2 regions of the Streptomyces sp. NPDC001204 genome follow, and region 1 is predicted to be linked to the other one. Evidence: riboswitches for the same ligand, from Rfam matches in the RefSeq annotation. Region 1 holds a riboswitch; the other holds the start of a gene.
What was found. A riboswitch is a leader RNA that binds a small molecule or an ion and turns the genes downstream of it on or off. The one in region 1 is predicted to bind cyclic di-AMP.

Region 1 (15,810 bases):
TCCACCGGCCGCGAGTTCGAACTCCGCCCGGGGATGTTCGAGTGAACCCAGGGAGACGATCTCCCGTTTGAAGAGTCCCGCCAGCATCCATTCGGCGAGCACCCGGGTCTTGCGGTTGACCGTGGGCACCCGGCTGAGGTGGTAGGCGCGGTGCATGAACCAGGCGGGGTAGCCCTTCAGTTTGCGCCCGTAGACCTGCGCGACGCCCTTGTGCAGTCCGAGTGAGGCGACCGAGCCGGCGTACGTGTGCGCATACGTCTCCAGGGGCTCGCCGCGCAGGAAGTGGCTGATGTTGTCGCCCAGGAGCCTGGCCTGACGGACCGCGTGCTGGGCGTTGGGAGCGGTCAGGCTGCCCGGTTCGCCGGTGGTGACGTCGGGGACGGCGGCGGCGTCGCCCGCGGCCCAGGCGTGCTCGACACCCTCGACGGTCAGCTGCGCGGTGCACTTCAGGCGCCCGCGGTCGTTCAGCGGCAGGTCGCTGGCGGCGAGGATCGGGTGCGGTTTGACGCCCGCGGTCCACACGACCGTACGGGTCGGGAAGCGCTGTCCGTCGCTGAGGACGGCGATCCGGTCGGCGCACGATTCGAGGCGCGTCCGCAGGAGGACCTGGATGTTGCGGCGCCGCAGTTCGGTGACCGTGTAGCGGCCCATCTCCTCGCCGACCTCGGGCAGGATGCGGTCCGAGGCCTCGACGAGGATCCACTTCATGTCCTCGGGCTTGACGTTGTGGTAGTAGCGGGCGGCGTAGCGGGCCATGTCCTCCAGTTCGCCGAGCGCCTCCACGCCCGCGTACCCGCCGCCGACGAAGACGAAGGTGAGGGCCGCGTCGCGGATCGCGGGATCGCGGGTGGAGGAGGCGATGTCCATCTGCTCGATGACGTGGTTGCGCAGGCCGATGGCCTCTTCGACGGTCTTGAAGCCGATGCCGTAGTCGATCAGGCCGGGGATGGGCAGGGTGCGCGAGACGGATCCCGGGGCGAGGACGAGTTCGTCGTACGTCAGCTTCTCGGTGCCCCCGGTCTCCTCCGTGGCGAGGGTGGTGAGGGTCGCGGTGCGGTGCGCGTGGTCGATGGAGGTGGCCTCGCCGACGATGATGCGGCACCGGTCGAGAACGCGGCGCAGCGGGACGACGACGTGCCGGGGGGAGATCGCGCCGGCCGCGGCCTCGGGCAGGAAGGGCTGATACGTCATATAGGGATCGGGCGTGACCACCGTGATCTCCGCCTCGCCCCGACTGAGCTCCTGTTTCATCCGCCGCTGCAGGCGCAGGGCCGTGTACATCCCGACGTAGCCGCCGCCGACAACGAGAATGCGCGCACGTTCCTTCACCATCCCATGACGCACCCGACGCTCTCGTTTGTCCACAGCCCCGACGAATTGTGTGACCGTCGGCCGGAGCGGCGCGGGGTTGGCCGAATTGTCGACGTGCGAGGAAAGGACGCAGGTCAGTGGGTGTTCGCCGGGGGACGGAAGGGGGTGCAATACGGACGTATGCGGCTCGTACTCCGATCGGGGGGCGCTCCGTGCGGAACCTGCCCCTTCTGAATTGACTCCCTCTCAACTATGTTCGTGTGTCGACGGGGTGTGGGGGATGTGATCCGAGCGAGCCCGCCGAGTACCACCGGCTCTCGGGGGCGGGCCCGATCGTGCGTGATCCCGTTCCGCGCACTCCGGAATCAGGGACGGGGAGAGTCTCCGGGGGGAGACGTCATTACCGGGGGATCACATATGCACATTCAGGGCACTCATTGGTCCACCGCGTCCGCCATGGCACCCGGTGGCGGGGCGATGGGCGCTGCGGCGGGCAACGCGCACGGGGACGAGCCCCGGACGGGCCGCACGGCGCCGCTGCGCGTGGACGCACAGCGCAACCTCGAGCACGTGCTGCGGGCGGCCCGCGAGGTCTTCGGCGAACTGGGGTACGGCGCGCCGATGGAGGACGTGGCGCGGCGCGCCCGGGTCGGCGTCGGCACGGTGTACCGGCGTTTCCCGAGCAAGGACGTCCTGGTGCGGCGGATAGCCGAGGAGGAGACCTCCCGGCTGGCCGACCAGGCGCGGGCCGCGCTCGGCCAGGAGGACGAGCCGTGGTCGGCGCTCTCCCGCTTCCTGCGGACGTCGGTGGCCTCCGGCGCCGGGCGGCTGCTGCCGCCGCAGGTGCTGCGGGTCTCTGTCACCGAGGACCGGGCCGACCCCCGGGTGCCGCAGCAGCGCGCCCAGCCGGGCTCCGGGGAGCTCAGGCTCGTGGCCGACGGGGCGGCGCTCAAGTCCGGCGCGGTGGAGGACGACGCGGGGGCGGCGGCGCTGCTGGAGGTCGTGGGCCGGCTCGTGGAGCGGGCGCGCGCGGCGGGCGAACTGCGGCCGGACGTGTCGGTGTCGGACGTGCTGCTGGTCATCGCGACGGCGGCGCCCTCGCTGCCGGACGCGGCGCAGCAGGCGGCTGCTTCGGCCCGGCTGCTGGACATCCTGCTGGAGGGGTTGCGCTCGCGGCCCGCGTGAGCCGTGTCCCTCGCGTGAGACGTGTCCGGCGGGCCGCCCTCTTGCGGGTGAGGACGGTACCCGGCTGCGACCGGGCCCCACGGACGGGTGGAGGATCCCTGCCGCCGGGGCCCGGCGGCGGTCGGTGTGGCAGTCTGACCCGGTGATCGGGAGGGTCTGGCCGGCTACGGGGGCGTTTGCGCGATGAGCGTTGACGGGCGTGATGACGGCGTCGGTGACGGCGGGTCGCGGACGGCCGGGCCGGATTCTCCGCAGGTGCCGGCCCAGGGCGGACCGTCCGGGGTTCCGCGCGGCACCGGGCGGGCCAAGGGAGGCCCCCCGGCACGGGTCGGCGTACCGGTCCAGGGCGGCTCCCCGGCACACGGCGGCGTACCGGCGCAGCGCGAGCGGCTCGAGGCGAGCGAGCCGCCGTCCGCGGCGGAGCCTGCGCTCTCGGCGGACCTGCCGCCGTCGGACGCCGAGCTGGTCGGGCGGGTGCGTGCGGGCGACGGCAGCGCGTACGAGGAGCTGTACCGGCGCCACGCCGACGCCGTACGCCGGTACGCGCGCACGTGCTGCCGGGACTCCCACACGGCCGACGACCTGACCGCCGAGGTGTTCGCCCGGGTGCTCCAGGCGGTGCGCGGCGGCTCCGGCCCCGAGCACGCCGTACGCGCCTATCTGCTCACCACCGTCCGGCGGGTCGCCGCGCGGTGGATCAGCACCGCCCGGCGCGAGCAACTGGTCGACGACTTCTCGGTGTTCGCGGCGCAGGCGGGGCGGGCCGCGGAGCTGTCGGAGGGCGCCGTGTCCACCGGCTCCTTCGGAGCGGGCCTGGACCTCGGCGCCGACGTGCGCGCGATGCACGAGGCCGAGCAGTCGATGGCCATGCGGGCCTTCCGCTCGCTGCCCGAGCGGTGGCAGGCCGTGCTGTGGCACACGGAGGTCGAGGACGAGTCGCCGAGCGCGGTCGCCACGCTCTTCGGGCTGGACGCCAACGGCACGCGGGTGCTGGCCAGCCGGGCCCGGGAGGGTCTGCGGCAGGCCTACCTCCAGGCACATGTCAGTGCCGCCCTCTCCGCCGACGGGGAGTGCGCCCGGTACGCCGACCAACTCGGCGGCTACGCCCGCGGCAAGCTGCGCACCCGTGCCGAGCGGGGGCTGCGCAAGCACCTGGAGGAGTGCGCCAGGTGCCGGCTGGCGGCCACTCAGATCGCGGAGGTCGCCGGCGGCATCCCCGCCGTGGTCCCGGTCGCCGTCATCGGCTGGTTCGGCGCCGCCGGGTACGCCAAGGCGCTGGGCATCGTCGCCGGCGGCGCGGGCGCTGCGGGCGCGGCGGGGGCCGCGAGTACCGCGTCCGGGGGTGCCTCCGGTGGCGGGGGCACGGCGGCTTCGGAGGGGCTGGGCGCGCCGATCAAGGCGGGGATCGCGGCCGGTGTGGTCGCCGTGGCCGCCGCGGCGGCGGTCGCGCTCGCGCTGGTCGGCCGGGAGGCCCCGGTCGGGAAGCCGGAGGCGCGGCCCGTCGCGTCCGTCCCGGTCGTCGAGCCGCAGCCGCCGACACCGACGCCCCCTCCTGCACCCGCACCGGCCGCACCGGCCGCGACGCCGGAGCCGCCGAGGCCGGCTCCGAAGCCGGTGCCCGAGCCGCCGAGGCCCGCACCGAAGCCGACACCGAGCGCCAAGCCTCCGGTGCCTCCCACCGCGGCGACGCAGCCCCCCGCCGCCGTCTCCACACCGGCACCCGAGCCGTCACCGTCGCCGACGCCCGCCCCGACCAAGGAGCCCGCGCCCACCCCCACGCCGACTCCCCCACCGGCGCCGACTCCTCCGCCCGCGCCGGTGGTCTACCCGTGGAACGAGCTGAAGTACGACATCACCGGAGACGGCACCCGCCCCGAGATGCGGCTCGGCGCCAGCAGTTGGGTGTGGCAGCGCCACAGCCTGTCGATCGCCGGCAAGCGGTACGCGCACGGGGTGACCGTGCACGGCGAGTCCTCCGTCACCATCGACCTCAACCGGGAGTGCTCCGCCTACGACGCCGTGGTCGGTGTCGACGATCTGACGGCCGGGCTCGGCCGGGTCTCCTTCTCGGTGTACGCCGACGGCGTCCGGGTGTGGAACTCGGGGACGATCGCGGGCGGTGACCCGGCCGTCCCGGTCCATGTGAGCCTCGCCGGCCACCGGACCGTACGGCTGGTCGTCGAGCCGCACAGCGCCTTCGACACCGTGGCCCTCGCGGACTGGGCCGAGTCCGGGTTCACCTGCCGCTAGGGCTCGGCCGGCCGCCGGAGGCCAGCGCGCCCCGCTGCGGGGCGATGCCCGCCGGTACCGCGCGGGCACGCGCGGGTGTGCCGGTCCAGCAGGTGCCGCGGCGGGACAGCAGGCGCCGCAGCCACAGCTCCAGGGACACCAGCTCCGCCAGGCCGTCCAGCGGCAGCGGCGCGCCCTGCGCCGCCGTGCGCAGGGCCTTGCGGACCACACGGGCCTCCACCAGGCCGGCCTCGGCGAGCAGGGGGGTGGCGAACAGGTCCACCAGGTCGTTCACGGCCACGCGCAGGCCGGTGCGGGACGCCGCCGCGGCCGAGGCGTGCGAGGGGGCGCCCCAGCCGGGTGGCAGGTCACCCACCCCGGCGCCCTGGAGGACCGTGCGCAGGATCACCGCACGGGCGCCCGGCTGCACCCGCAGGGCCTCCGGCAGGGCCCGGCAGGCACGGACGACCTGGTTGTCCAAGAAGGGTGTGTGCAGCCGCTGGGAGCGGACCTCGGCCGCCTGCTCCAGCACCCGCAGGTCCGCCGCCTGCCGGGCGAGGGCGGCACGCGCGCGGTAGTCGCCCGGCCGCTGCCCGGGCCCCACCCCCGAGCGGATCGTCGTCCCTTGCAGGCGAACCGATACTTCAGCCAGTGCCTCTCCGGTCAGCCACCGGGCCGCCGGCCCGGGTCTCGCCCAGGTGAGTGCGGCCAGCGACGCCCCGACGGTGCCCCCGGGCTCGTCGAAGCGGCGGTGCATCAGCCGTTCGGCGAGCGCGTCGAGTCCCGCGCGGTAGGGCGTCCGCGCCAGCCGCCGCGCCGCGCCGTACACGCGCGCGGGGACCATGACCGATCCGTCGGCCTTGGCGAGCGCGGCGACGGGGCGGACCAGGTGGCGGCGCTTGCGGTCCATCAGCAGGTCGGCCAGGCGCGCCGGGTGGGCGTCCAGGACCTGCCGGGCGCCGTGGCCGGTGAAGTGGTCCGCGCTGCCCGCCGCGAGCCGTGCGCGGTGCCGTGCCGCCGCGACCAGGGACGGGCCGGGCTCGTCGGTGAGGGGGCCGTCCAGCTCGGCGTAGGGCAGCACGTCCTCGCCGCCGGTCACCACGACGTGGTGCAGGCGGGGGTTGGCCGCGAGCGTCCCGGCGCGTTCCAGTTCGGCCTCGCGCCCGTCGGCCGTCAGATCGTTGAAGGTGACCGCGAGCAGGCGCTCCCCCGCTCCCGTGCCGTGGCCCAGGAGGGTGCCCGGCCGGCCCGGAAGGCCGGCGGCCAGCAGCGCGAGCGTTCCCGAGGCCGGTCCGCCGGACAGGTCTGCCCCGATGCCCGGCACCGGCATCCCGCGGGCCGCGCGGCGCTCGGCGGGGCCCATGCCGGGCACCGGGCCGGGGTCGACGTCGGGCACGTGCCGGGGCGCGGACAGCCGGGCGCGGACGGCTTCCACCAGCGCGTCGCGCACCGCGTCGACCGCGCTGTCCGGGTCGGCCGGCGGTGCGGCCACCGCGAGCGAGGCGACCGGCTCGTACCCGGCGACCTCACGCGCCCCCGCCCGCAGGATCAGCGCGTGCCCCGGCGGGATGCGCCGTACGCCCTCGTAGGGCGTGGAGTCGTCCAGCGCGGCCGGTACGTCGGGGGCGGCCAGCAGGGCGGCCAGGTGCCCGAAGTCGAGGTTGGCCTCGATGAGGTCGGCGAGCGGCAGCGCGGCCGTCGCGTACGCCGTGCCGCCGGCCCACGGGGTGTGGAACACCGGGCGGGCTCCGGCGAGATCGCCGCAGACGGTGATGCGGCGGCCCACCTGCACGACGGCGGTGTAGCTTCCCGGCCAGGCCGTCAGATGCCTGAGCGCGCCACCGCGCGCGGCGAACAGGCCGACCCGCAGCTGTTCGTCGGAGGCCCCGCAGATGCCGAGCACCGCGATCCTGGTCCGGGCGTCGGCCTGCACCACGCGGACCTCGTCCGGGCGCCAGTCGCCGACCGCCCACAGCGGGTCGGGGTCGCCCCACAGGAGCTGGGAGCCCACCGGGTGCAGGGTCTGGCCGTCGTGTCCGGTGGCACCGGCGGAGCCGAGCCCGGCAACGCCCGCGGCGGTGCTGCTCCATCCCACCAACCACCGCATCGAAGCCTCCACCGCCTGTGGGCAACCAGTGCACCGCAACGAACCGGGTCACCATGCTGCCACGAAGGAGGCGCGCCGGAGGGGAGGCGGAGCCGCCTTCGGTGCACCGCACACGCCCCCGTGCGCCTGCCGCGGTGGTGGCGAACGCCCGTACCGCGCAAGGCTTCCGCGACTCGAATGCGCCCCCTGATGCGCTCCCCGCAACACCCTTCGCGCCCTCAAGTGCCGTGGTGGGAGCCGTAGTCGGCGCTGGGAAGCGGGATCGATTTTCGGCCAATTCCTCGCCATGGGGACACGTGTGCGCACGCTCCGTACTCGCTCTGCGCGTCGCGCAGACAACACGTGGTCCGGGAGGCGGAGTTCGCCCCCCGGACCGTTCCGCCACCCGCGGGGATGAAGGCGGCGGTGTCCCCCAGCCCACTGGATCCAGTACAGCGGGCCGACCCACGCAGGACCATGGAACCGCTCCCCCGGTGGCCGGAGAAGAGCGCACGGACGGGCGCACGGCCACACATCGGGGGCACGCCGCAACCCTGCGTGCAGGGACCGCACTTGAGTGCGGGCCACAATCCCGCCATCCGGAAGAATGCCCCTTAACGCTTGGGATGCGGCGAACTACGCTGGGTTTACGAATGCCGCGTGGTTATGCCAGCGCGGCAGCCGTCTGTGTCGAGGGGTGGCGCATGTCCAGGGAGCAACGCGGGCCGAACGAAAAGCTCGGCGCCGTTCTCGCCCTCGCGGGAATCAGCAACGCAGGACTCGCGCGGCGCGTCAACGACCTCGGCGCCCAGCGCGGGTTGACACTTCGCTACGACAAGACCTCGGTGGCGCGCTGGGTTTCGAAGGGGATGGTGCCGCAGGGTGCGGCGCCGCACCTCATCGCGGCCGCCATCGGGCAGAAGCTCGGCCGCCCGGTGCCGCTCCACGAGATCGGCCTGGCGGACGCGGATCCCGCACCCGAAGTGGGCCTCTCCTTCCCCAGGGACGTGGGCCAGGCGGTGAAGTCGGCGACGGAGCTGTACCGGCTCGACCTCGCCGGCCGCCGGGCCGGCTCCGGCGGCATCTGGCAGTCGCTCGCCGGATCGTTCGCAGTGAGCGCATACGCAACGCCCGCCTCGCGCTGGCTGATAACCCCGGCCGACAGTTCGGTGGCGCGCGAGGCAGGCCCTGCGGAGGCCTCCGGCGGACCGATCAAAGTCGGCCACAGCGATGTGCGCAAGCTGCGGGAGGCCGCCGAGGACGCCAGGCGCTGGGACTCCAAGTACGGAGGCGGCGACTGGCGTTCGTCGATGGTGCCGGAGTGCTTACGCGTGGAGGCGGCGCCGCTGCTGCTCGCCTCGTACTCCGACGAGGTCGGCAGGGCGCTGTTCGGCGCCTCGGCCGAACTGACCCGGCTCGCGGGCTGGATGGCCTTCGACACCGGCCAGCAGGAGGCCGCACAGCGCTACTACATCCAGGCGCTGCGCCTGGCCCGTGCCGCCGCCGACGTGCCCCTCGGGGGCTACGTCCTGGCCTCCATGTCCCTCCAGGCGACCTACCGCGGCTTCGGCGACGAGGGCGTCGACCTCGCGCAGGCCGCCCTGGAGCGCAACCGGGGCCTGGCCACGTCCCGCACCATGAGCTTCTTCCGGCTCGTCGAGGCACGCGCCCACGCGCGCGCGGGCGACGCCCAGGCGGCCGGCGCCGCCCTGAAGGCGGCCGAGGGCTGGCTGGAGCGGTCCCGCGACGGGGACAACGACCCGTCCTGGCTCGGCTTCTACGGCTACGACCGGTTCGCCGCCGACGCCGCCGAGTGCTACCGGGACCTGAAGGCACCCCGCCAGGTCCGCCGCTTCACCGAGCAGGCGCTGTCCAAGCCGACGGAGGAGTTCGTCCGCTCGCACGGCCTCAGACTGGTCGTCTCGGCCGTCGCCGAACTGGAGTCCGGCAATCTCGACGCGGCCTGCGAGCAGGGCGTGCGGGCCGTGGAGGTCGCCGGGCGGATCTCCTCGGCGCGCACCACGGAGTACGTCAAGGACCTCCTGCACCGGCTCGAGCCCTACAGCGACGAGCCGCGCGTGGTCGAGCTGCGCGAGCGGGCCCGCCCGCTGCTGATGACCCCGGCCTGAGCCCCGCCAGGCCGGGCACCCCGGCCGCGCGGTCCCGCCGGTTCGAGGGCATTGTCAGTGGCGCAGTGCACTATCGAGGCGGGAGGTGGAGCAGGTGCGGCCGGACATCGCTTACGACTGCGACGTGCTGGTGATCGGAGGTGGCATCGTCGGCCTGTCGACGGCGTACGCGATCACGCGCGCCGCGCCGGGCACGCGCGTGACCGTGCTGGAGAAGGAGCAGGGCCCGGCCCGGCACCAGACGGGACGCAACAGCGGGGTGATCCACAGCGGGATCTACTACCGGCCGGGTTCGCTGAAGGCGCGGTACGCGGCGGGGGGCGCCGCCGAGTTGGTCAAGTTCTGCGCGGAGTACGGCATCGCGCACGAGGTGACCGGCAAGCTGATCGTGGCGACCGGGCGGGAGGAGCTGCCCCGGCTGCACGCGCTGGTGCAGCGCGGCCGGGAGAACGGCATTCCGGTGCGCGAGCTGGGCCCCGCGCAGATCGAGGAGTACGAGCCGGAGATCCGCGGACTGGCCGCGATCCACGTGGGGACGACGGGCATCTGCGACTTCACGGCGGTGGCCCGGCAGCTGGCAGAGGCGTCCGGCGCGGAGATCCGGTACGGGGCCCGGGTGGTGCGGGTGGACCGGCGCCCGGAGCTGGGGGTGGCCGTCCTGACGGGGCGCGGTGAGGTCGTCCACGCGCGCGTGCTGGTCAACTGCGCGGGGCTGTACTGCGACGAGGTGGCGCGGCTGACCGGGGACGAGCCCGGGGTACGGATCGTGCCGTTCCGCGGGGAGTACTACGAGCTGGCGCGGCCGGAGCTGGTGCGTGGGCTGGTGTATCCGGTGCCCGACCCGGCGTTCCCCTTCCTCGGCGTGCATCTCACCCGCGGGGTCGACGGCGGTGTGCACATCGGGCCCAACGCGGTGCCGGCGCTGGCCCGAGAGGGCTACGGATGGGGGGTCGTACGGCCGCGGGAGCTGGCGGGGACGCTGGCCTGGCCCGGGTCGTGGCGGATCGCCCGCCGGCACTGGCGGTACGGGGCCGGGGAGCTGCGGCGGTCGGTGTCGAAGGGCGCCTTCACGCAGGCGGTGCGCCGGCTGATGCCGGGGGTACGGGAGGAGGACCTGGTGCCGGCCGCCGCCGGGGTGCGGGCGCAGGCCGTCCTGCGCGACGGCACGCTGGTGGACGACTTCCTGATCCGGGAGGGTGCCCGGGCGGTGCACGTGCTCAACGCGCCCAGTCCCGCGGCGACCGCCTCGCTGCCGATCGGGCGGGAGGTGGCGAGGAGGGCCCTGGCCGTCCTCGCGTCGACATGAAGCGCGCGCCGGGTCCCGTCGGCCTTGAGGGCCGGTTCGTGCCGGCCCCACGTAAAATCGTTCCCACTGTGACTGACTCGCTGAACACCCCCCAGGCTCCCGCCCCCGGTGAGCTGCCCCAGCACACGCCCGGCGTGTCCGTGCGGCACACCCGGGCCAAGGGGGAGCCGCGTTTCCCCGACGGGCCCAAGGCCGATCCGGCCGGCTCGCACTTCGAGCGGCGGATCCGCAGCTTCCAGCCGCGTCGGAGCCGGGTGACCGCGGGACAGGCGGACGCGTTGCAGCGGCTGTGGCCCGCCTGGGGGCTGGACATCGACGGACAGCGGGTGATCGACCTCGCCGAGCTGTTCGGGAACTCGCGCCCGGTCGTGCTGGAGATCGGCTTCGGGATGGGCGAGGCCACCGCCCGGATGGCGGCCGAGGACCCGGACACCAACATCCTCGCCGTCGACGTGCACACCCCGGGCCAGGGCAACCTGCTGAGCCTCGCCGACCGGCACAAACTCGGCAACGTCCGCGTCGGCAACGGCGACGCCATCATCCTGCTGCGCGAGATGCTCGCCCCCGACAGCCTCGACGGGCTGCGCGTCTACTTCCCCGACCCCTGGCCGAAGAAGCGGCACCACAAGCGGCGGCTGATCCAGCCGGAGTTCCTGACGCTGGCCGCCGCCCGGCTCAGGCCCGGGGCGGTCGTGCACTGCGCGACGGACTGGGAGCCGTACGCGCAGCAGATGCTCGACGTGCTGACGGCACACCCGGACTTCGAGAACACCCGGGCCGACGGCGGTTTCGCGCCACGTCCCGGCTTCCGGCCGCTGACCCGTTTCGAGGGCCAGGGACTGGAGAAGGGTCATGTGGTGAACGATCTGCTCTTCCGCCGCGTGCCCAGGTGACCTCGTGAGGGCCGATGCCGTGGTCACCTGCCCCCCGTACCCGACACCTCCCGGCGCTCCCGGCGGCACGTCCCGCCACGCGCACTGGTGGCAGCGGCGATGGGTCAGGTACGGCGCCCTCGTCACCCTGCTCGCCCTCTCCGGGCTGGTCATCCTCGCCCTGGTGCGCCGGCAGACCGGCACCGAGGGGTTCCTCGTCGGGCTCGGGCTCGCGGTGCTGCCCGTACCGCTGCTGACGGCCGCCTTCCGCTGGCTGGACCGGGTCGAGCCCGGCCCCTGGCGGAACCTGGTGTTCGCCTTCGCCTGGGGCGCCTGCGCGGCGGCCCTGATCGCGATCGTCGCCAACAGCTTCGCCACCCACTGGATCGCCACGGCGACCGCCGATCCCGCGAGCGCGGACACCCTGGGCGCGACCGTGATAGCGCCGGTCGTGGAGGAGTCCGCGAAGGCCGCCGCCGTCCTGCTGGTCTTCCTCTTCCGCAGACGCGACTTCACCGGCATCGTCGACGGGGTCGTCATCGCCGGGGTGACCGCGACCGGCTTCGCGTTCACCGAGAACATCCTGTACCTCGGCAACGCCTTCGGCGCCGACCAGCTCACCGGTGACCGGGGCATCGCCTCCGTCACCGCGGCGACCTTCTTCGTCCGCGTCATCATGTCGCCGTTCGCGCACCCGATGTTCACCGTGCTCACCGGCATCGGCTTCGGCATCGCCGCGATGTCCGGGAACCGCCGCCTGCGCCGCCTGCTGCCGCCGCCGGCCGGGCTGCTGCTCGCGATGGGCATGCACGCCCTGTGGAACGGCTCGACGACCTTCGGCGAGTACGGCTTCTTCGCGGTGTACGCCGCCTTCATGGTGCCCGCGTTCGGGCTGCTGACCTGGCTGGTCGTCTGGACCCGGCAGCGCGAGCTGAGGACCGTGCGCGAGGAGCTGCCCGCGTACACCGCCGCCGGATGGCTCACCCCGGCCGAACCGTTCGCCCTGGCCTCCATGCGGGCGCGCAGACTGGCCCGCGACCACGCCCGGCGCCACCTCGGCAGGACGGCGGCGCGCACCGTCGCCCAGTACGAGGCGTACGCGACCTCGCTGGCGTTCCTCCGGCACCGCGGGCGTCTGGGGCGGACCGGCGCCGACTTCGCCGTACGGGAGCGGGAGCTGCTGCACGAGCTGTGGCGCAGGCGGGAGGTGGCGCAGCCGGCGCTGGACCACGCGGCCAGGATGGCGACGCCCATGGCCGCGCCGGCCTGGCCGGGCTACGGGGTGTACGGGGTCCACGAGGTGCACCCGCGGCCGCTGGGGTACGGGTCGTACGGACCGGCGGCGCCGTATCCCTCGTACAACCCGTACCGGACGCAGCCGTAGCGGCCCCGGGGACGGGAGTTACGCCGACGCCCGCGTCAGCTTCCCGAGCTCCTCCTCCGTCAGCCGCAGCTCCGCGACCCCGAGCAGTGCCGGGAGCTGTTCCACCGTCCGCGCCGAGGCGATCGGGGCGGTCACCGTCGGCTGCGCGGCGAGCCAGGCCAGGGCCACCGTGGCGACCTCGGCGTCATGGGCCCGGGCGACCTCGTCCAGGGCGGTGAGGACCTTGTGGCCGCGCTCGGTCTCGAGGTGCTTGGCCGCGCCCTGCGCCCGCGCGCTGTCCACCGTCGCACCGGGCCGGTACTTGCCGGTCAGGAAGCCGGAGGCGAGCGCGTAGTACGGAACGGCGGCCAGGCCGGACCGCTCGGCGACGTTCTCCAGCCCGCCCTCGTAGGTGTCGCGCGAGACCAGGTTGTAGTGCGGCTGGAGCGCCACGTAGCGGGCCAGGCCCTCGCGGTCGGAGAAGTCCAGGGACTCCTGGAGTCGCTCGGCGGAGATGTTGGAGGCGGCGATGTGCCGCACCTTGCCCGCCCTGACCAGCTCGTCGAGCGCGCCGATGATCTCCTCGACGGGGACTTCCGGCTGGTCGAAGTGCGTGTAGTACAGGTCGATGTGGTCCGTGCCCAGGCGCCTGAGGGAGGCATCGGCCGCGGCCTTGATGTTGGCGGCGCTCAGACCCCGGTAGTCGGGGTGCTGGCTGACCTTGGTGGCGATGACGACGTCGGAGCGGTTGCCGCGCTCCTTGATCCACTTGCCGATGATCGTCTCGGACTCGCCGCCCTGGTTGCCCTCCACCCACGCGGAGTAGGAGTCGGCGGTGTCGACGAAGTTGCCTCCGGCGGCCGTGTAGGCGTCGAGGACGGCGAAGGACTGCTCCTGGTCGGCGGTCCAGCCGAAGACGTTGCCGCCGAGGGCGAGCGGGAAGACCTCGAGATCGGACGAACCCAGTTTGCGTAGAGAAGTCATGTCCAACATCAACAACCACGCCGGAGCGGCCCATTCCGGGCTGGGCCGCATCCGGCCGCAAAGGTTGCGCAAACCGGTCTCACAGGCTCGTCAAGGGTGTGACCGGTCCGTGTTCGTCAGGGGGTGATGCCCTTGCCGCGCAGCCACGCCAGCGGGTCGACCCCGGTGGACTCGCCGCCCGGGTGTACCTCCAGGTGGAGGTGGGGCCCGGTGACGTTGCCGGTGGCGCCCACACGGCCGATCACGTCGCCCGTGCTGACCTTCTGGCCGACGCTGACGCTGATCGACGACTGGTGGCAGTACCACAGCTCGGTGCCGTCCTCGAGGGTGAGGATCGTGCGGTAGCCGTAGGAGCCGGCCCAGCCGGCCTCGGTGATGGTGCCGGTGTGGATCGCCTTGAGCAGGGTGCCCGTGGGCGCGGCGAAGTCGAGGCCGGTGTGGTAGCCGGAGGACCACATGGAACCGGCCTGACCGAAGGTGGAGGTGAGCGTGTACGAGGAGGTGGGCAGCGCGTACTGCTTGGCCAGTTCGGCCAGCCGGGCCTCCTCGGCCTTCCGCGCGGCCTCCTCGGCCTTCCGCTTGGCCTCCTCCTCCGCCTTCTTCTTCTCGGCGGCGGCCTTGGCCTCGGCCGTCTCCCGCGCCTTCGCCGCCTCCTGGGCGGCCTTCTTGGCGACGGCGGCCTCGGCATCGGCCTGGGCCTTGGCCTCGATCTGGACCTGCTGCTGCTCGGCCTGCGCCATGATCCGGTTGCGCAGCACCTCGCCGGCGTCCGAGGTGCCCTCCTCGGCCTCGGCGGCGGACACGCCGACGCCGCTGAGCGCCGTCGCCGAGCCCACGGGGTCGGCGTTGGAGGAGTCGTCGAACAGGGAGCCCACGGAGGGCAGGTCGGGCAGCGAGATGGACACCGGCGGCTTGCCGCTGTTGGCGCTCGCCATGCCGCCCGCGCCGACGGCGGCGATGACGCCGACACCGAGAACGGTGGAGCTGCGGGCGAGTCCGCCGCCGCGCTGCTTGGCGACACGGTGCCGGCCGCGCACGGGACGGATGGTCTCCGCGGTGGGGTTCCACTCCTCCCAGGGGCCCTCGCCGGCGCGGCGGCTGTCGTAGCCGAAGGTCTCTCCGTGCTGCCGGCTCGGCGCGAACGGGGCTTCCGGAGCAGGCGGGTTGGACGCCACGAAGGCGCACTCCTTTCCTTCCGTCTCGCCTACCGGGTTAGCTGACGGGTTCGGAGCGGGAAGGTCTCCTACGCGCGTAAACAAGCCGTGCGTACACGGCGGTTACGCTCGATTCACCCCAAGTTGGTGGTTCCCCGGTTCCCTTGCGGGATTCGGCGTGCGCGCACGGAGCCGCCTCTTGTGACGGCTGGGACGACCGTGCTGCGTTATCGAACGTTAATAGACTCGGGGCTCGGATTCCAAGCCGTTCGACTTGATCGCTAAACCTTCCGGCACGACCTTACGGTCCATGACCACCGAAAACCGGGCGAGTTGCCCGCATCGCGGAGGAGAGTCGTGTGTCCGCGAAACACTCAGGGCCGGAATCCATTGATCGGATTCCGGCCCTGAGCCTTCAGTAGCGGGGACAGGATTTGAACCTGCGACCTCTGGGTTATGAGCCCAGCGAGCTACCGAGCTGCTCCACCCCGCGCCGTTGTGACACCAGTATATGCCATCCGGAAGGCTGCTCGCACCCACCTCACCTCCCACCGCCCGTCACACGGTTCCCGGGCGTACGGGGAGGTCCCGCTCAGCCGAGCAGATGGCGGTTCGGCTCCCTGGCCCGCTCCTCGAACTCCGGCACCACGACGACGTCCGCGCCACCGGCCGCCAGCACCCCGGTCCCGTCGGCGCCCTCGACGAACGTGTCCGGCTCCCGCCACGCCGTCACCACCCGTCGCACCCCGGCGTCCAGAATCAGCCGGGCGCACGGACGCGGCCGGGAGGCGCGGCGGGCGCACGGCTCCAGGCTGCTGTACACCGTGGCGTCCGGCAGTCGCGGATCCGCCGGGTCGACCTTGGCCAGCGCCGCCTCCTCCGCGTGCACGACCGGGTCGCCGCCCTCCCGCGAGTACCCGCGGGCGAGTTCGGTCCCGTCGGCGGCGACCACCACGGCGCCCACGCTGAACGCGGTCCGGGACGGCGGGCACTGGGCCGCCAGCTCGCAGGCGAGCCGGAGCCAGTGCCGGTCCGCGGGCACGGCGCGGCCGGCGGTGCCGGGAGCGGTGGGCTCGTAGCGCACGAGGACGACGTCCTCGATGGTCCGCGTCTCCACCAGCCGCAGCCGCCCGCCCTGGTAGGTCCCGGGCCCGAACAGCCGGGGCGCGTCCGCGTCCCCCACGAACAGCG
Region 2 (15,810 bases), on a different contig from region 1:
CCCTGAGCGCCCGCACGTAGGACTCCGTCATGGAGGCGTCCTGTCGCAGATCGGCGAAATCGTGGCCGTGCGGGACGAGTTCGAGCTCCGCGCCGGTCGCGAGGGCGCCCGCCTCGAAGCAGGACCGGACCCGGCGCCGGGCGTACGCGAGCTGTTCGGACGTGGGAGCCCGCAGCTCGTAGCGGGCCCGGGCGAGTGCCGGGATCACGTTCACGGCCTGCCCGGCCTCGGAGACGACGCCGTGCACCAGGGTGCCGGGCGGGAGTTGCTGACGCAGCAGGCCGATCGCCGTGTGCGCGAGCGTCATCGCGTCGAGCGCGTTGACTCCCTCCCAGGGGGCCAGAGCGGCGTGGGAGGGCCTGCCCCGGTAGGTGACGTCCCAGGCGCCGACGGCCAGCGACGAGGCGCCGACCGTGTCCTGCGCCGCCGCGTGCACCATCATGGCCGCCGCCACGTCGTCGAACACTCCGGCTTCGAGGAGCAGCGCCTTGCCGCCCATGTCCTCCTCCGCCGGCGTGCCGACGAGCTTCACCCTGATGCCGAGCCGATCCGCGACGGCCGCGAGGCCGAGCGCGGCGCCGACCGCGGCGGCCCCGTTCACGTTGTGACCGCAGGCGTGTCCGATGCCCGGCAGCGCGTCGTACTCCGCGCACAGGGCCACGACCAGGTCGCCGGTTCCGTGGGTGGCGACCACCGCGGTGGGCAGGTCCGCGACGCCCTGGGTGACGGTGAAGCCGGCATCGGCGAGGAGACCGGCGATCTTGGCGGCCGACCTGTACTCCTGCAGAGCCGTCTCCGGCTCGTCGTGCAGACTGTGGCTCAGGGCGACGAGGCGTTCCCGCCGGCCGCGTACGGTTGCGGTCACCTCGGCCAGCGCCTGTTCCCGAACCTCCTGCCGGTGCGTTCCCTGCCGCGTTCGCGTCATGCCGGCTCTCCGCCCTGTGCGAGGGGCTGACCCACTCGCCCGGTCCCGGTGGCGGGCACACCGCGGAAGGCCAGGCCCAGCACCGCGCCCAGCAGGGCGACGCCGGCGCACACCCCCCAGGACCACAGGTAGCCCGCGAGCGCGATGTGGCCGCCGGCCAGCTGGTGGCCGACGAACAGCGCGCCGATCACGGCCGCTCCGATGGCCGCGCCCAGGGAGAGCGCCAGTTCGTTGAGGCCGACGGAGAGCGCGGTCTCGGTCTCGGCGACGACCTCCGCCGACAGGGTGCGCGTGATCGACTCGAACATGCCGGTGGCCAGGCCCACGACAAGGGCGCCGACGAGGTACTGGGACAGGGAACCGTGGAAGACGATCAAGGAGAGGAAGCCCGCCGCGCCGATGACGCCCACCGCGCCGAGCACCGCGCGGTCCCCGATGCGCCGTGCCAGTCGCGGGGTCGCCGTGGACCCGAGGCATCCGGCGACGACCATGGCGAGGGAGACGACCGCGATGGCCTGGGATCCCAGGCCCATGCCGTAGCCCGTCCCGTCCGGGTCGGTCCCGAGGAACACGGCGTTCGCGGCCAGGAACCCGATGGTGCCGAAGGCGGCGCAGAAGGTGTGGGCGCTGACCACCGCCAGGCGTGGGTCGCGCAGGAGCCGCACGTTGACCAGAGGATGCGTGGAGCGTCGCTCGACCATCACCCAGGCCGCCAGCAGGAGCACCGCGAGGACGGCGGTGACCAGGGATTCGGACGACGTCCAGCCCCAGGTCTCGCCCTGGGCCATGACGAGGACGAGTGCCACCAGGCCCAGGGTGAGCAGCGTCGCCGCCCGGAAGTTGAAGTCCCCGCCGCGCGGAGCGGTGCTGTCCGGCAGGACCAGGGCGGCGGTCACCGCGAGCCCGCCGAAGGGCACCGCCGTCCACAGCCCGGCGACGGCGTGTTCCTCGCTGAGCGCGCCCGCGACGAGGCCGCCGACGCCGATCGATATGAGCAGAGCGCCGACCAGGACCGACATGCCGACCCGTCCGTGCTCCGGTGCTCGGGACCGCAGGATGCCCGCGAGCAGCGGAAAGAAGCCGACGACGGCTCCTTGCAGGGCCATGCCGACGGCGAGGGTCGCGGTCGTCGGCCACACCGCTATCAGCAGGGAGCCGCCGGCCACCATGCCGACACAGGCGCGCAGGAGCGTGCGATGCCCGTGGATGTCCCCCAGTCGCGACAGCAGTGGCGTCATGACCGCGAACGCGACCTGGGACAGAAGGTAGAGGTTGTTCTGACCGACGCTGCCGATGCCGACGTGATGGCCGACTCTCGGCAGGAGCGGGGTCAGATACCCCTGCACGACGCCACTGCACACCACGATCAGCGTCATGGTCGCGAGCAGTCCGCGGCTGGAGTCGATGCCTCTGATCACCGTTGTCTCACCTCTTCTGGTGGCTGGAACCCGACGTGGGCGCTACTGTGCGGGCGCCGGCCCAAGCGGCCCGGAACTTCGTGGAAATCGTGCGAGGAGGGCACGCTCGATGCGGGAAACGAGCATTCCGAGCGAGTTGGACCTCGCCCTCGTACACGCGCTGCAGTTGCAGCCCCGGGCGTCCTGGTCGGAACTGGCACCCCTGCTGGGGGTGACCTCGGGCACGCTCGCGCGGCGTTGGGAGCGGCTGACCGCGGAGGGGCTCGCCTGGGTGTACGCGGCGCCGGGCCGTGCGTTCTCCCGCACCCGTTGCACCGCGTTCGTACTGCTGCGCTGCCGCCCAGGCGCACGGCAACGACTCGCCGAACAGGTATCGGCCTTCGAGGAGGTCGTCACCGTCGAACTCACCGCACCCGGCACGGCGGATCTCCTGCTGGACGTGCTGGTCCCGGACGTGGCCTCACTGACGCACTCCCTCACGGAGCGCCTCGCCGGACTCCCCGAGGTGAGCGCGGTGGAGTGCCTCTTCGCCACCTCCCTCTACACGGAGGGCAGCCGTTGGCGGCTGCACTCCCTCGACTCAGCCCAACGGGGCGCGCTCGGCCCTCCTGGTGCCGGACCCCGCGAGGCGGCTTCCTCCGGTGAACTGGACCACCTCGACCGTGCTCTCCTCGACGCCCTGGTCCGCGACGGCCGTCTGGGGCTCGCGGCGCTCGCCGAGCGCATCGGCACCAGTGCCGCGACCGTCCGCCGCAGGGTGCACCGGCTCATCGACTCCGAGACGATCGCCTTCCGCTGCGACATGGCCCCGCGCCTGACCGGACTGCCCGTGTCGGTCACCTTTCGCGGCCAGGTTCCCACCCGCGATCTGAACACCCTGCACCGAACGCCGGCCGCGCTGCCCGAATGCCGTCTGGTCGCCGCCGTCACCGGGACCACGAACGTCCTCGCCACGTTCTGGCTGCGCGACATCGGGGACATCCAGCGCCGTGAGACGGCGATGTGCGCCCGGCTCCCCTCCCTCACGGTCGTCGACCGGATCGTCGGAGTGCGGACGGTCAAGCGGATGGGGCACCTGCTCGACGGGGACGGACGACGCACGGGAACGCGGCCCATACGGCCCTGGTAGGGCGCGCACCGGGTCCGAGCCCGGACGAGCCCCCGGTAGCCGATTCAGTACACCGGAAGCGTGCGCGGGCCGAGGTCGTCGCGGGCGGGCGGGGGTGCCAGGCGCACGGTGGCGTCGAGGACGGTCAGCCCGCGCGGGGCGACGACGACCGGCTCCAGGGTGACGGCGACGACCTCCGGGTGGTCGTGGACCAGCCGTGACACGCGCAGCAGCAGCTCCTGCAACGCGGGCGTGTCGACCGGTGCCGAGCCGCGCCAGCCGAAGAGCAGGGGTGCCGTGCGGATGGAGCGGATCAGGGAGGTGGCCTCGCGGTCGGTGACCGGGATCAGCCGGTGCGCCATGTCGCCGAGCAGCTGGGAGGCGACTCCGGCGAGCCCGAAGGAGAGCACCGCGCCGGCCGCCGGGTCGATGACCGCGCGCACGACGGTGTCGACCCCTCGGGGTGCCATCGCCTGCACCACCGGCCGCAGCTCCTCGGGCTTGCCGAAGAGGTCCGTCAACTCGGCGTAGGCCCAGCGGAGTTGATCCTCGTCGGTGAGGTCGAGGCGTACGCCTCCGAGGTCGGCGCGGTGCCGCAGGTGCGGGGCGGTGGCCTTCAGGGCGACGGGGTAGCCGAGGGCGCGGGCGGCTTCCGCGGCGGCGTCGGGCGTGGGGGCGGGCAGGGCCCGGCGCACGTGGATGCCGTACCGGCCGAGCAGCTCGCAGGTCTCCTCCGTACCGAGCGTGAGGCCCTGCCCGCGCTCGAGCAGTCCGCCGATGAAGGCGGCGGCGCCCTTCTCGTCGATGTCCTCGTACTCCGGCACCTTCCCCGGCTCCGCGGCCTCCCGCCGCCACTGGCCGTACCGGACCGCTTCGGCGAGGGCCCGCACGGCGCGCTCGGCGGCGGGATAGGCGGTGATCAGCCGCGGCCCGGTGGGGGCCGGCCCGGAACCGGCACCGCCCGCCGTCACGCCCGCGGGGTCTACGCTCCCGGCCGCGCCCCTTTCAGGCGCGTCGGGGAACGGCCTCCGGGGGCCGGGCTGCGGGCCCGTGGCGGAAGCTTGGCCCGGTCCCGGTGCCTGGCCCGGGCGAGAGGTATGGCCGGGAGCCGATGCCGGCGCCGGGCCGGGGGCGTGGCCAGGAACGGAGGCGTGGCCAGGAGCGCCGGTGTGCCCCTGGCCGGGGGCGTAAGCCGGACCCGGGGCGTGACCCGGACCTCGCCCGGGTCCTGTGCACGCCTTCGGACCGGTGCCGGTCTCCGGGTTCGGGTCGGCCGGGGAAGCCCCGCCCGCACCAGCGGGGGAAGCCCCGACCGCCTGGTGACCCGGACCCGCCGGGGCGGATCGGGGTGTCGTGGGAGGGGGCAGCAGCGGGGTCGCCCCCGGGTGGGGGCCCGGGCCGGGTGGCGGGGCCGTGCTGGTGGCGGCGGAGAGGGCTTCCGCCAGACCGCCGAACTCGACGTGCACGACCAGGACCGGCTTGCCGGGGAACTCCTGCGCGGCCGAGCGCAGTGCCTCGGCCAGGGCCGAGTCCTCGGCGGCCCCCTCCCCCAGCGCCGGTATCAGCGTGACGACCACCGCGTCGGCGGTCTCGTCGGCGAGCGCCCGGGACAGCGCGATCCGGAAGTCCTCCGCCGACGCCGCCGTCGTCAGGTCCCGCGGCGGCTGGGGGCGCAGCCCCTCCGCGAGGCAGCGGTCGTAGGTCAGCACTCCCAGCGACTCGGAGTTGCCGAGGATCGCCACCCGCGGCCCCGGCGGCAGCGGCTGCCGGGCGAGCAGCAGGCCGGTGTCGACCAGTTCGGTGATGGTGTCGACCCGGATCACGCCGGCCTGCCGCAGCAGCGCGGACACCGTCGCGTGCGGCAGCCGCGTCGCCCGTACCGCGTGCCCCTGCGGGGCGGAGCCCGCGCTCTGCACCACGACCAGCGGCTTCACCGCCGCCGTACGCCGGGCCAGGCGGGTGAACTTGCGCGGGTTGCCGATGGACTCCAGGTACATCAGGGCGACGTCGGTGTCGGGGTCGTCGTACCAGAACTGCATGACGTCGTTGCCGGAGACGTCCGCCCTGTTGCCGGCCGACACGAAGGTCGACACGCCCGTGACCCCGGTGACCCCGCCACCGCGCCGGTGCAGCCGGGACAGCAGCGCGATGCCGATGGCCCCGGACTGGGCGAACAGCCCGATGCGGCCGGGCCGGGGCAGCTCGGGGGCGAGCGAGGCGTTCAGACGGACGTCCGGCGAGGTGTTGATGATCCCGAAGGTGTTGGGCCCGATGATCCGCATGCCGTACGTGCGCGCCTGCCGCACGAGGGCGCGCTGCCGCTCACGTCCCTCGGGGCCGCTCTCCGCGTAGCCCGCGGAGATCACGACGAGCCCCTGCACCCCGTGCTCGCCGCACTCGGTGACCGCGTCCGGGACGCGCTCTGCCGGCACGGCGACGACGGCGAGGTCCACGGGCCCGTCGATGTCCCGCACCGAGCGGTGGGCGGGCACCCCGTCGATCTCCTGGCAGTCCTCGCCGAAGGCCCGGTTCACGGCGTGGAGCCGGCCCGTGAACCCGGCGTCGCGGATGTTGTCGAGGATGCTGCGGCCCACGCCGCCGCGCGAGCGGCCCACTCCGATGACGGCGACCGAGCCGGGCGCCAGGAGCCGCCGTACCGACCGCCCCTCGGCCCGCTGCTCCCGTGCGCGCTGCACGGCCAGCGAGCGGTCGGTCGGCTCGATGTCGAACTCCAGGTGTACGACGCCGTCCTCGAAGCTGCGCTTCTGGATGTACCCGGCGTCCGTGAACACCTTGATCATCTTGGTGTTGGCCGGAAGCACCTCGGCGGTGAAGCGCCGGATGCCGCGCTCACGGGCGACGGCCGCGATGTGCTCCAGGAGCGCGGAGGCGACCCCGCGTCCCTGGTGGGCGTCCTGCACCAGGAAGGCGACCTCGGCCTCGTCGGAGGGCGCCGAGGCGGGCATGCCGTCCGCGCCGATGCGGTCGTAGCGTACGGTGGCGATGAACTCGCCGCCGACCGTGGCCGCGAGTCCCACCCGATCCACGAAGTCGTGGTGCGTGAAGCGGTGGACGTCCTTCGCGGAGAGGCGCGGGTAGGGCGCGAAGAAGCGGTAATACTTGGATTCGTCCGACACCTGTTCGTAGAAGCTGACCAGACGGCCGGCGTCATCGGCGGTGATGGGGCGGATCCGTGCGGTGCCGCCGTCGCGCAGTACCACGTCGGCCTCCCAGTGGGCGGGGTACTCGTGCCGGTCCGGCGAGGTCTGCATGGGGCCCAGCGTACGGCTCGCGTCCGGCACCGGCGCGAGGCAGTCTGTGGAGGACACACGTCGGACCGAGGCCGCGGTCCGACGCCCCCCGGAGCGGCGCACACCCCCGCTCCGGGCTCGCTTCACGTGTGGAAAACTGGTCTAGACAACCCTGATCACCCGAAGGGCAGCAACACATGGCTGAGCGCCGCGTCAACGTCGGCTGGGCCGAGGGCCTCCACGCCCGCCCCGCCTCCATCTTCGTCCGGGCCGCCACGGCCGCAGGCATCCCCGTGACGATCGCCAAGGCCGACGGGACGCCCGTCAACGCGGCCTCCATGCTGGCCGTGCTCGGCCTCGGCGCCGAGGGCGGCGAAGAGGTCGTCCTGGCCTCCGACGCCGACGGCGCGGACGCCGCGCTGGACCGGCTGGCCAAGCTGGTCGCCGAGGGTCTCGGGGAGCTTCCCGAGACCGTCTGACCGGCAGGACCGGTCCAGCGCCGAAGCCGTGCCGCCCGGATCGGGTGGCACGGCTTCGGCGTGCCCGGCGGGGCCCCGGAACACCGGAACACCGGAACGGAACACGGAGGGGGACACCGGAAGCCCCGGCTCGGGAGCCGGGGCTTCGGGAGTGTCGCGTGGCGCGCCGGGCGGTGCGCCGGCGCGGCGGGTCAGACGTTGACGCCGTGCTTGCGGAGGTAGGCCACGGGGTCGACGTCGGAGCCGTAGTCCGGGGACGTACGGGCCTCGAAGTGCAGGTGCGGTCCGGTGACGTTGCCGGTCGCGCCGGACAGGCCGATCCGCTGGCCCGGGACGACCTGCTGGCCCACCGAGACCCCGATGGACGACAGGTGCCCGTACTGGGTGTACATGCCGTCGGCCATCCTGATCACGACCTGGTTGCCGTACGCCCCGCCCCAGCCGGTCTCGACGACGGTGCCGATGCCGACCGCGTGGACGGTGGTGCCGCTCGCGGCGTGGAAGTCGATGCCGGTGTGGGCGCCGGAGGACCACAGGGAGCCGCCGGTGCGGTAGCCGGTCGATATGTACGAGTCGAGGATCGGCGTCACGAAGGCGTTGAGACGCTCGCGCTCCGCCTCGCGGGCGGCGCGCGCCTTGGCCTCGCGCTCCTCCGCGGCCTTCTTGCGCGCGGCCTCCTCGGCCTGCTTGCGCGCGGCGGCCCTGTGCTGGGCGACGGCCTGGGCGTCGATCTTCTCGGCGACACTGTCGCCGATGGTGACGACCGGGGTGAGGCCGGTGTCCTCGGGGGCGGGGGCCTCCGCGGCGAGGGCCGGGGCGGCGAGGGTGCCGATGACGCCGGTGGTGGCCAGGGCCGCGACGCCCGCCGCGCGGGCGGTGGTGCGGTGCATCCGGCTCGGCCGGCGGTGCTTCCCGGCGGCGCGGGTGAACGCCATGGAGACGTGGGTCCTTTCCTTCCCTGTCGCCTACCGGGTTAGCTGACGGGTTCGGAGCAGGAAGGTCTCCTACGGCCCCCTCGCGGCGTGCGCGGGTGTCCGATTCACCCCAGGGACGGTGGGTCCCCGGCTCCCCTGGCTCACGCCGTACGGGGACTCGGCGATGACTGTCCGGTGCCGCGGACGCGGCGCACTGCCCGACGAACAGCCGGACCGACGCTAAACGGGGCCGCTTTCAATTCCCAAACGGATCAGAAGTTTTGTAGCGCATACCACAGGGCAGACAGGCAACCTCCCCCTCAATTCGGACATCGTGGGGCCCTGGTGACGCTTCGGTCACCAGGGCCCCACGTGCGCGTGTGCCGTTCGTCGCGCGTGCGACGGCGGCGGCAACGAGGTGCTACCGCTACTCGGCCGCGACGACGGTGACCCGGCCGGCGCCCAGGGCCTCGACCGGCTCCCTGATCTGCGCCGCGTCACCGACGAGGACCGTCACCAGCCGGTCCACCGGGAACGCGTTGACGACGGCCGCGGTCGCCTCCACCGTGCCGGTCGCGGCGAGCTGCTGATAGAGCGTCGCCTGGTAGTCGTCGGGCAGGTGCTGCTCGACCTGGTCGGCGAGCGTGCCGGCCACGGCGGCGGCCGTCTCGTACTTCAGCGGCGCCACGCCGACGAGGTTCTGCACGGCGACGTCCCGCTCGGCGTCGGTGAGACCCTCGGCGGCGAGCTTGCGCAGCACCGTGAACAGGTCGTCCAGGGCCGGGCCGGTGTTCGGGGTGTCGACCGAGCCGCTGATGGCGAGCATCGCGGCGCCCGACCCGTCGGGGGCCGAGCGCAGCACCTGGCCGAACGCCCGCACCCCGTAGGTGTATCCCTTCTCCTCGCGCAGGACGCGGTCCAGGCGGGAGGTGAGGGTGCCGCCGAGGCAGTAGGTGCCGAGCACCTGGGCGGCCCACACGCGGTCGTGCCGGTCGGGGCCGATCCGGCCGATGAGCAGCTGCGTCTGCACGGCGCCGGGCCGGTCCACGATGACCACGCGGCCGGTGTCGTCGGCGGTCACCGGCGGCACGGGCCGCGGCTTGGCGGGCGAACCGGTCCAGGCGCCCAGGGTCCGGCCCAGCAGCTCGTCGAGGTCGACGCCGGTGAGGTCGCCGACGACCACGGCGGTGGCCGTGGCCGGGCGCACGTGCCGGGCGTAGAAGGAGCGGACGGCCGCGGAGTCGATGGTGACGACCGTCTCCTCGGTGCCCTGGCGCGGACGCGACATGCGCGAGCCGGCCGGGAAGAGCTCCTTGGACAGCTCCTTGGCGGCGCGGCGGGCCGGGTTGGCCAGCTCGTGCGGGATCTCGTCGAGCCGGTTGCGCACCAGCCGCTCGACCTCGGAGTCGGCGAACGCGGGCGCCCTGAGGGCGTCGGACAGCAGGCCGAGGCCCTTGGCCAGACGGGAGGCCGGGACCTCCAGGCTCAGCCGTACGCCGGGGTGGTCGGCGTGCGAGTCGAGGGTGGCGCCCGCGCGTTCCAGCTCGGCGGCGAACTCCTCGGCGGAGTGCTTGTCGGTGCCCTCGGAGAAGGCCCGCGCCATAATCGTGGCGACGCCGTCCAGGCCGGCCGGCTCCGCCTCCAGGGGCGCGTCCAGCAGCACCTCCACGGCGACGACCTGCTGGCCGGGGCGGTGACAGCGCAGCACCGTCAGGCCGTTGTCCAGCGTCCCGCGCTCGGGCGCGGGGAACGCCCACGGCTTGGCCGCGCCGGCCCGGGGCTGGGGGTGGAACTCCATCGTGGCGAGCTCGGTCACTTCGCCGCCTCCTCGGTCTCGTCGGTGGCCGCGGCGTCCGCGTCCCGGTCGTCGTCCTGCACGTCGGCGGCGGTCGGCTCGTAGACGAGCACCGCGCGGTTGTCGGGGCGCAGGCGGGACTTGGCGGCCTCCTGGACCTCCTCGGGCGTCACCTCCAGGACGCGCTTGACCGCGGTCAGGGCGAGTTGCGGGTCGCCGAACAGGACTGCGTAGCGGCACAGTTCGTCGGCGCGGCCGGCGACAGTGCCGAGACGGTCCAGCCACTCGCGCTCCAGTTGGGCCTGGGCGCGCTCCATCTCCTCGGCCGTCGGGCCCTGTTCGGCGAACCGGGCGAGCTCCTCGTCGATGGCCGACTCGATGACGGGGACCTCGACGTCGCCGGAGGTCTTCACGTCCAGCCAGCCCAAGGAGGGCGCGCCGGCCAGCCGCAGCAGTCCGAAGCCGGCCGCGACGGCCGTACGGTCGCGGCGCACCAGCCGGTTGTAGAGCCGGGAGGACTCGCCGCCGCCGAGGATGGTGAGCGCCAGGTCGGCCGCGTCGCACGCGCGCGTGCCGTCGTGCGGGAGCCGGTAGGCGGCCATCAGGGCGCGGGCCGGGACCTCCTCCTCGACGACCTCGCGCAGCTGCCCGCCGATGACCTCGGGCAGGGAGCCGTCGCGGGGCTCGGGCTTGCCGTCGTGGGACGAGATGGAGCCGAAGTACTTCTCGATCCAGGCGAGCGTCTGCTGCGGGTCGATGTCACCGACGACCGACAGGACGGCGTTGTTGGGCGCGTAGTACGTGCGGAAGAACGCGCGCGCGTCCTCCAGGGTGGCCGCGTCCAGGTCCGCCATCGACCCGATCGGCGTGTGGTGGTACGGGTGGCCCTCCGGGTAGGCGAGGGCGGTCAGCCGCTCGAAGGCGGTGCCGTAGGGGACGTTGTCGTAGCGCTGGCGGCGCTCGTTCTTGACGACGTCCCGCTGGTTCTCCATGGACTCGTCGTCCAGCGCGGCGAGCAGGGAGCCCATGCGGTCGGCCTCCAGCCAGAGGGCGAGCTCCAGCTGGTGGGCGGGCATGGTCTCGAAGTAGTTGGTGCGCTCGAAGCTGGTGGTGCCGTTGAGCGAGCCGCCCGCGCCCTGCACCAGCTCGAAGTGGCCGTTGCCCTTGACCTGGGCGGAGCCCTGGAACATCAGGTGCTCGAAAAGGTGAGCCAGGCCTGTACGCCCCTTGACCTCGTGGCGCGAGCCGACGTCGTACCAGAGGCACACCGCCGCGACCGGGGTCAGGTGGTCCTCGGAGAGCACCACGCGCAGGCCGTTGGCCAGGCGGTGCTCGGTCGCTGTCAGGCCGCCGGAGTCTGCCTCGGCTGCGGCCGTGTGACCCATGGGCATGTACGTCCCTTCGATCGCGGTGGCGGTCTGCGAACCGCCCTTTTCCTACCGGTCCTGCCACTGTATGCAAGCGTGCGGATCCCTGGCGAAGTTCCCACGACCCGTACGCCGAGAGCGAGACGGAAAGCCACGCGCCACGGCGGCGGGGCAGCGGAGTAGGACGTGAAGGGGCTTCGCACGCGCCACAGAAGCACCACCGACCTCAGGAACCACGGGACGGACAAGCGCGCGGCAGCCGACGGCGGGAGGGCGCCACGGCGGCGGGACGGGATGGCGGAACGGCCCTGTGGGGACGGGGCGTGGTCCGCGTTGTCGGTCGCGCGGTCCACAATGGTCCGCGTCAGATCCCGTCACGCTTCAGCAAGGAGCCGGCAGCGATGGCCCGCCGCAGCACGAAGACCCCGCCGCCCGACGACTCGTACGAGGAGAGGATCCTCGACATCGACGTCGTCGACGAGATGCAGGGCTCCTTCCTCGAGTACGCGTACTCGGTCATCTACTCCCGCGCCCTGCCGGACGCCCGGGACGGACTCAAGCCGGTGCACCGCCGCATCGTCTACCAGATGAACGAGATGGGGCTTCGTCCCGACCGCGGCTACGTGAAGTGCGCGCGCGTCGTCGGCGAGGTCATGGGCAAGCTGCACCCGCACGGCGACGCGTCGATCTACGACGCCCTGGTGCGCCTGACCCAGCCCTTCTCGATGCGTGTCCCGCTCGTCGACGGCCACGGCAACTTCGGCTCGCTGGGCAACGACGACCCGCCGGCCGCCATGCGGTACACCGAGTGCCGGATGGCCGAGGCCACGAGTCTGATGACGGAGTCCATCGACGAGGACACCGTCGACTTCTCCCCCAACTACGACGGCCAGGAGCAGGAGCCGGTGGCCCTGCCGGCCGCCTTCCCGAACCTGCTGGTGAACGGCTCCTCGGGCATCGCCGTCGGCATGGCCACGAACATGCCCCCGCACAACCTCAACGAGGTCATCGCGGCCGCCCGCCACCTGATCCGCCACCCCAACGCGGACCTGGAGGCCCTGATGCGGCACGTCCCGGGTCCGGACCTGCCCACCGGCGGCCGGATCGTCGGCCTGTCCGGGATCAGGGACGCCTACGAGAGCGGCCGCGGCACCTTCAAGATCCGCGCGACGGTCTCGGTGGAGACCGTGACGGCGCGCCGCAAGGGGCTGGTCGTCACCGAGCTGCCCTTCTCCGTGGGCCCGGAGAAGGTGATCGCCAAGATCAAGGACCTGGTCGGTTCCAAGAAGGTCCAGGGGATCGCCGACGTCAAGGACCTCACCGACCGCGAGCACGGACTGCGCCTGGTCATCGAGATCAAGAACGGCTTCGTGCCGGAGGCCGTCCTGGAGCAGCTCTACAAGCTGACGCCGATGGAGGAGTCCTTCGGCATCAACAACGTCGCCCTGGTCGACGGCCAGCCCCTCACGCTCGGCCTGAAGGAGCTGCTGGAGGTCTACCTCGACCACCGCTTCGACGTCGTACGGCGCCGCAGCGAGTACCGCCGGACCAAGCGGCGCGACCGGCTGCACCTGGTCGAGGGCCTGCTCACCGCGCTGGTCGACATCGACGAGGTCATCCGTCTGATCCGCTCCAGCGACAACTCCGCGCAGGCCAAGGAGCGCCTGATGCGGCGCTTCTCGCTGAGCGAGGTGCAGACGCAGTACATCCTCGACACCCCGCTGCGCCGTCTGACCAGGTTCGACCGCATCGAGCTGGAGGCGGAGAAGGACAAGCTCGTCGCGGAGATCGAGGAGCTGACCCGGATCCTGGAGTCCGACGCGGAGCTGCGCAAGCTGGTCTCTGCCGAACTGGCCGCGGTCGCCAAGAAGTTCGGCACTCCGCGGCGCACGATGCTGCTGGAGGCGAGCGACACCCCGACCGCCGTGGTGCCGTTGCAGGTGGCGGACGACCCGTGCCGCGTCGTGCTGTCCTCGACCGGCCTGATGGCCCGCACGGCGAACGGCGACCCGTTCGCGCGGGGCCGGGACGGCAAGCGGCAGAAGCACGACGTGATCGTCTCGGCGGTCCCGGCGACCGCCCGGGGCGAGGTGGGCGTGGTGACGTCAGGGGGCCGCCTGCTCCGCGTGAACGTCGTCGACCTGCCGCAGTTGCCGGAGACGACGTCGGCGCCGAACCTCGCCGGCGGCGCGCCGCTGGCGGAGTTCGTCTCCCTGGAGGACGACGAGACCGCGGTCTGCCTGACCACGCTGGACGAGTCGTCGCCGGGCCTGGCGCTCGGCACCGAACAGGGCGTCGTCAAGCGGGTCGTCCCCGACTACCCCTCCAACAAGGAGGAGTTGGAGGTCGTCACGCTCAAGGAGGGTGACCGGATCGTCGGCGCCGCCGAGCTGCGCACCGGCGAGGAGGACCTGGTCTTCATCACGGACGACGCCCAGCTCCTGCGCTACCAGGCCTCCCAGGTCCGCCCGCAGGGCCGCGCGGCCGGCGGCATGGCCGGCATCAAGCTCGCGGAGGGCGCCAAGGTCATCTCGTTCACGGCCGTCGATCCGGCCGCGGACGCGATCGTCTTCACCGTGGCTGGCTCGCGCGGCACGCTGGACGACTCCGTGCAGACGACGGGCAAGGCCACGCCGTTCGACCAGTACCCGCGCAAGGGCCGCGCCACCGGCGGCGTGCGCTGCCAGCGATTCCTGAAGGGCGAGGACTGCCTGGCCTTCGCGTGGGCGGGTCCCACCCCGGTCCTGGCCGCCCAGAAGAACGGCAGCCCGGCCGAACTCCCGGAGATCGACCCGCGCCGTGACGGCTCGGGCGTGTCGCTGCCGAAGACGGTGGCGGTGGCCGCCGGGCCCGTTTAGACCGGCAGTTCCGCAGGGTCCGGGTCCGGGTCCGGGAGGTCCGGGTCCTCGGGGTGGTGTCCCTCGGGATCCCGCACGTAGCGCAGGACGCCCCACATGCCGTGCTCGTCGGCGTGCGGGGCGTCCTGCTTGCACGCCTCCAGTTCCTTGCCGAGGGCGCCCGCGTCGATGCCGGAACCGATGAGCACGAGCTGGGTGAGGCGGGGCCCGCCGTCCGGCCAGCGCTCGGGGTAGAAGCGCAGGAAACGCCCGACGGCGTGCACGGCGTAGCGGTTGCGCGCGTCGTACGGGCCGAAGCCGACGTATCCCTTGATCCGGTAGAGCCCGTCGGGGCGGCTGTCCAGGAACCGCATCAGCCGGCGGGGATCGAGCGGCACGTCGGAGACGAAGGAGAGGCTGTCGTAGCCGGCGTGCAGATGCCCGGCGTGGTGGCCGTGGGCGTCGTCCGCCTCGGGCACGTCCAGGTCGTCGAAGGAGAGCTGCCCCACCCGCTCCTCGCTCGGCCGGCAGTCGAAGAGGAACTCGGGGTCCACCCTGCCGTACGAGGCAGGGACGACGGCGGCCCCGTCGGCCAGGGACCGTACGAGTCCGAGCACCTCCTCGCCGTCGGCGGCCCGGTCGGTCTTGTTGACCACGACGAGGTCGGCGAGCGCCAGATGCCGGTCGATCTCGGGATGCCTCGCGCGGGTGTCGCCGAACTCGGCGGCGTCGACGACCTCGACGAGCCCGCCGTAGACGACCCTGGGGTTCTCGCTCGCCAGCACCATGCGGACGAGTTCCTGGGGTTCGGCCAGTCCGCTGGCCTCGATGACGACGACGTCGATACCGGCGGCCGGGCTCGTCAACCGGTCGAGGTACACGTCGAGTTCACTGGCGTCGACCGCGCAGCACAGGCACCCGTTGCCGAGGGAGACGGTGGAGTCACCGAGGGCGCCCGCGACCGCCATGGCGTCGATCTCGACGGCCCCGAAGTCGTTGACGATCGCGCCGATGCGGCTGCCGCCGCCGCGGTGCAGCAGATGGTTGAGGAGCGTGGTCTTCCCCGAGCCGAGAAATCCGGCGAGCACCACGACCGGGATCTGCGCCGCGCTGCGACTCGGACTCGGGTAACGGCTCGGCTGACTCACCGTGCGACCTCTCTCACGCCGACGCGTGCACCGGCTCAGGGCCCGGCGCACGTACGAGGATGGAATGCCGACCAAGGATACGAGCCGTGCGCATCACGGCTGCCGGAACCGCCGCCCGGCGACTTCCGGAGGAGAACACTCCGACGACTGGAACTCGATCCGGCTCGAGTCAGGTTAGGCTCACCTGTGTGAGTACGTGCTCGACCGCCTCCAGGCAGCTCGACGAGCCGATGGCCGCCACCGCGGCCACGGCGACGACATGGCTGCTGCTGGAACAGCCCGGCCCCTGGGGTGCCAAGGCGCTCACTTCGAGTCACCTGGACCCCGCGCTCGGGCGTGCGCTGGAGCGCGCGGCGCGGGGCACCGGCGTCCGGATCGCGCTCATCCGCCGACCGGGGCGGCACGCCGACCGCCGCACCCAGTCCGTACGGCATGTGTACGCGGCACACACCGTCCCGGGGAACGTATGGCTGCGCAGCGCCATGACCGCCGACCCGGAGCACCTGCTGGACCTCGACTTCGCCGCCCTGGGCAAGGGTGACCACCACACCTTCGACGCCGCGCTCCA

Region 2: linked by a shared signal. The riboswitch ahead of ACWC91_RS09295 (M23 family metallopeptidase) and the one ahead of ACWC91_RS30335 (M23 family metallopeptidase) in region 1 are both predicted to bind cyclic di-AMP.

The regions. Positions count from the first base shown of each region.
Region 1 is NZ_JBSFJL010000028.1:4,432-20,241, forward strand. It holds gene ACWC91_RS30290 (NAD(P)/FAD-dependent oxidoreductase) at 1-1,332, opposite strand, end outside; gene ACWC91_RS30295 (TetR/AcrR family transcriptional regulator) at 1,729-2,496, shown strand; gene ACWC91_RS30300 (sigma-70 family RNA polymerase sigma factor) at 2,680-4,746, shown strand; gene ACWC91_RS30305 (asparagine synthase-related protein) at 4,733-6,832, opposite strand; gene ACWC91_RS30310 (MFS transporter) at 7,516-8,940, shown strand; gene lhgO (L-2-hydroxyglutarate oxidase) at 9,026-10,246, shown strand; gene trmB (tRNA (guanosine(46)-N7)-methyltransferase TrmB) at 10,315-11,139, shown strand; gene ACWC91_RS30325 (PrsW family intramembrane metalloprotease) at 11,159-12,502, shown strand; gene ACWC91_RS30330 (aldo/keto reductase) at 12,521-13,465, opposite strand; gene ACWC91_RS30335 (M23 family metallopeptidase) at 13,582-14,640, opposite strand; cyclic di-AMP (ydaO/yuaA leader) riboswitch at 14,652-14,808, opposite strand; tRNA gene ACWC91_RS30340 (tRNA-Met) at 15,039-15,112, opposite strand; gene ACWC91_RS30345 (dihydrofolate reductase family protein) at 15,212-15,810, opposite strand, start outside.
Region 2 is NZ_JBSFJL010000005.1:105,644-121,453, reverse strand. It holds gene ACWC91_RS09320 (amidohydrolase) at 1-925, opposite strand, end outside; gene ACWC91_RS09315 (MFS transporter) at 922-2,343, opposite strand; gene ACWC91_RS09310 (Lrp/AsnC family transcriptional regulator) at 2,453-3,472, shown strand; gene ACWC91_RS09305 (bifunctional acetate--CoA ligase family protein/GNAT family N-acetyltransferase) at 3,517-6,723, opposite strand; gene ACWC91_RS09300 (HPr family phosphocarrier protein) at 6,900-7,181, shown strand; gene ACWC91_RS09295 (M23 family metallopeptidase) at 7,373-8,116, opposite strand; cyclic di-AMP (ydaO/yuaA leader) riboswitch at 8,129-8,289, opposite strand; gene ACWC91_RS09290 (M16 family metallopeptidase) at 8,523-9,911, opposite strand; gene ACWC91_RS09285 (M16 family metallopeptidase) at 9,908-11,281, opposite strand; gene ACWC91_RS09280 (DNA gyrase/topoisomerase IV subunit A) at 11,659-14,115, shown strand; gene ACWC91_RS09275 (CobW family GTP-binding protein) at 14,112-15,242, opposite strand; gene ACWC91_RS09270 (sucrase ferredoxin) at 15,431-15,810, shown strand, end outside.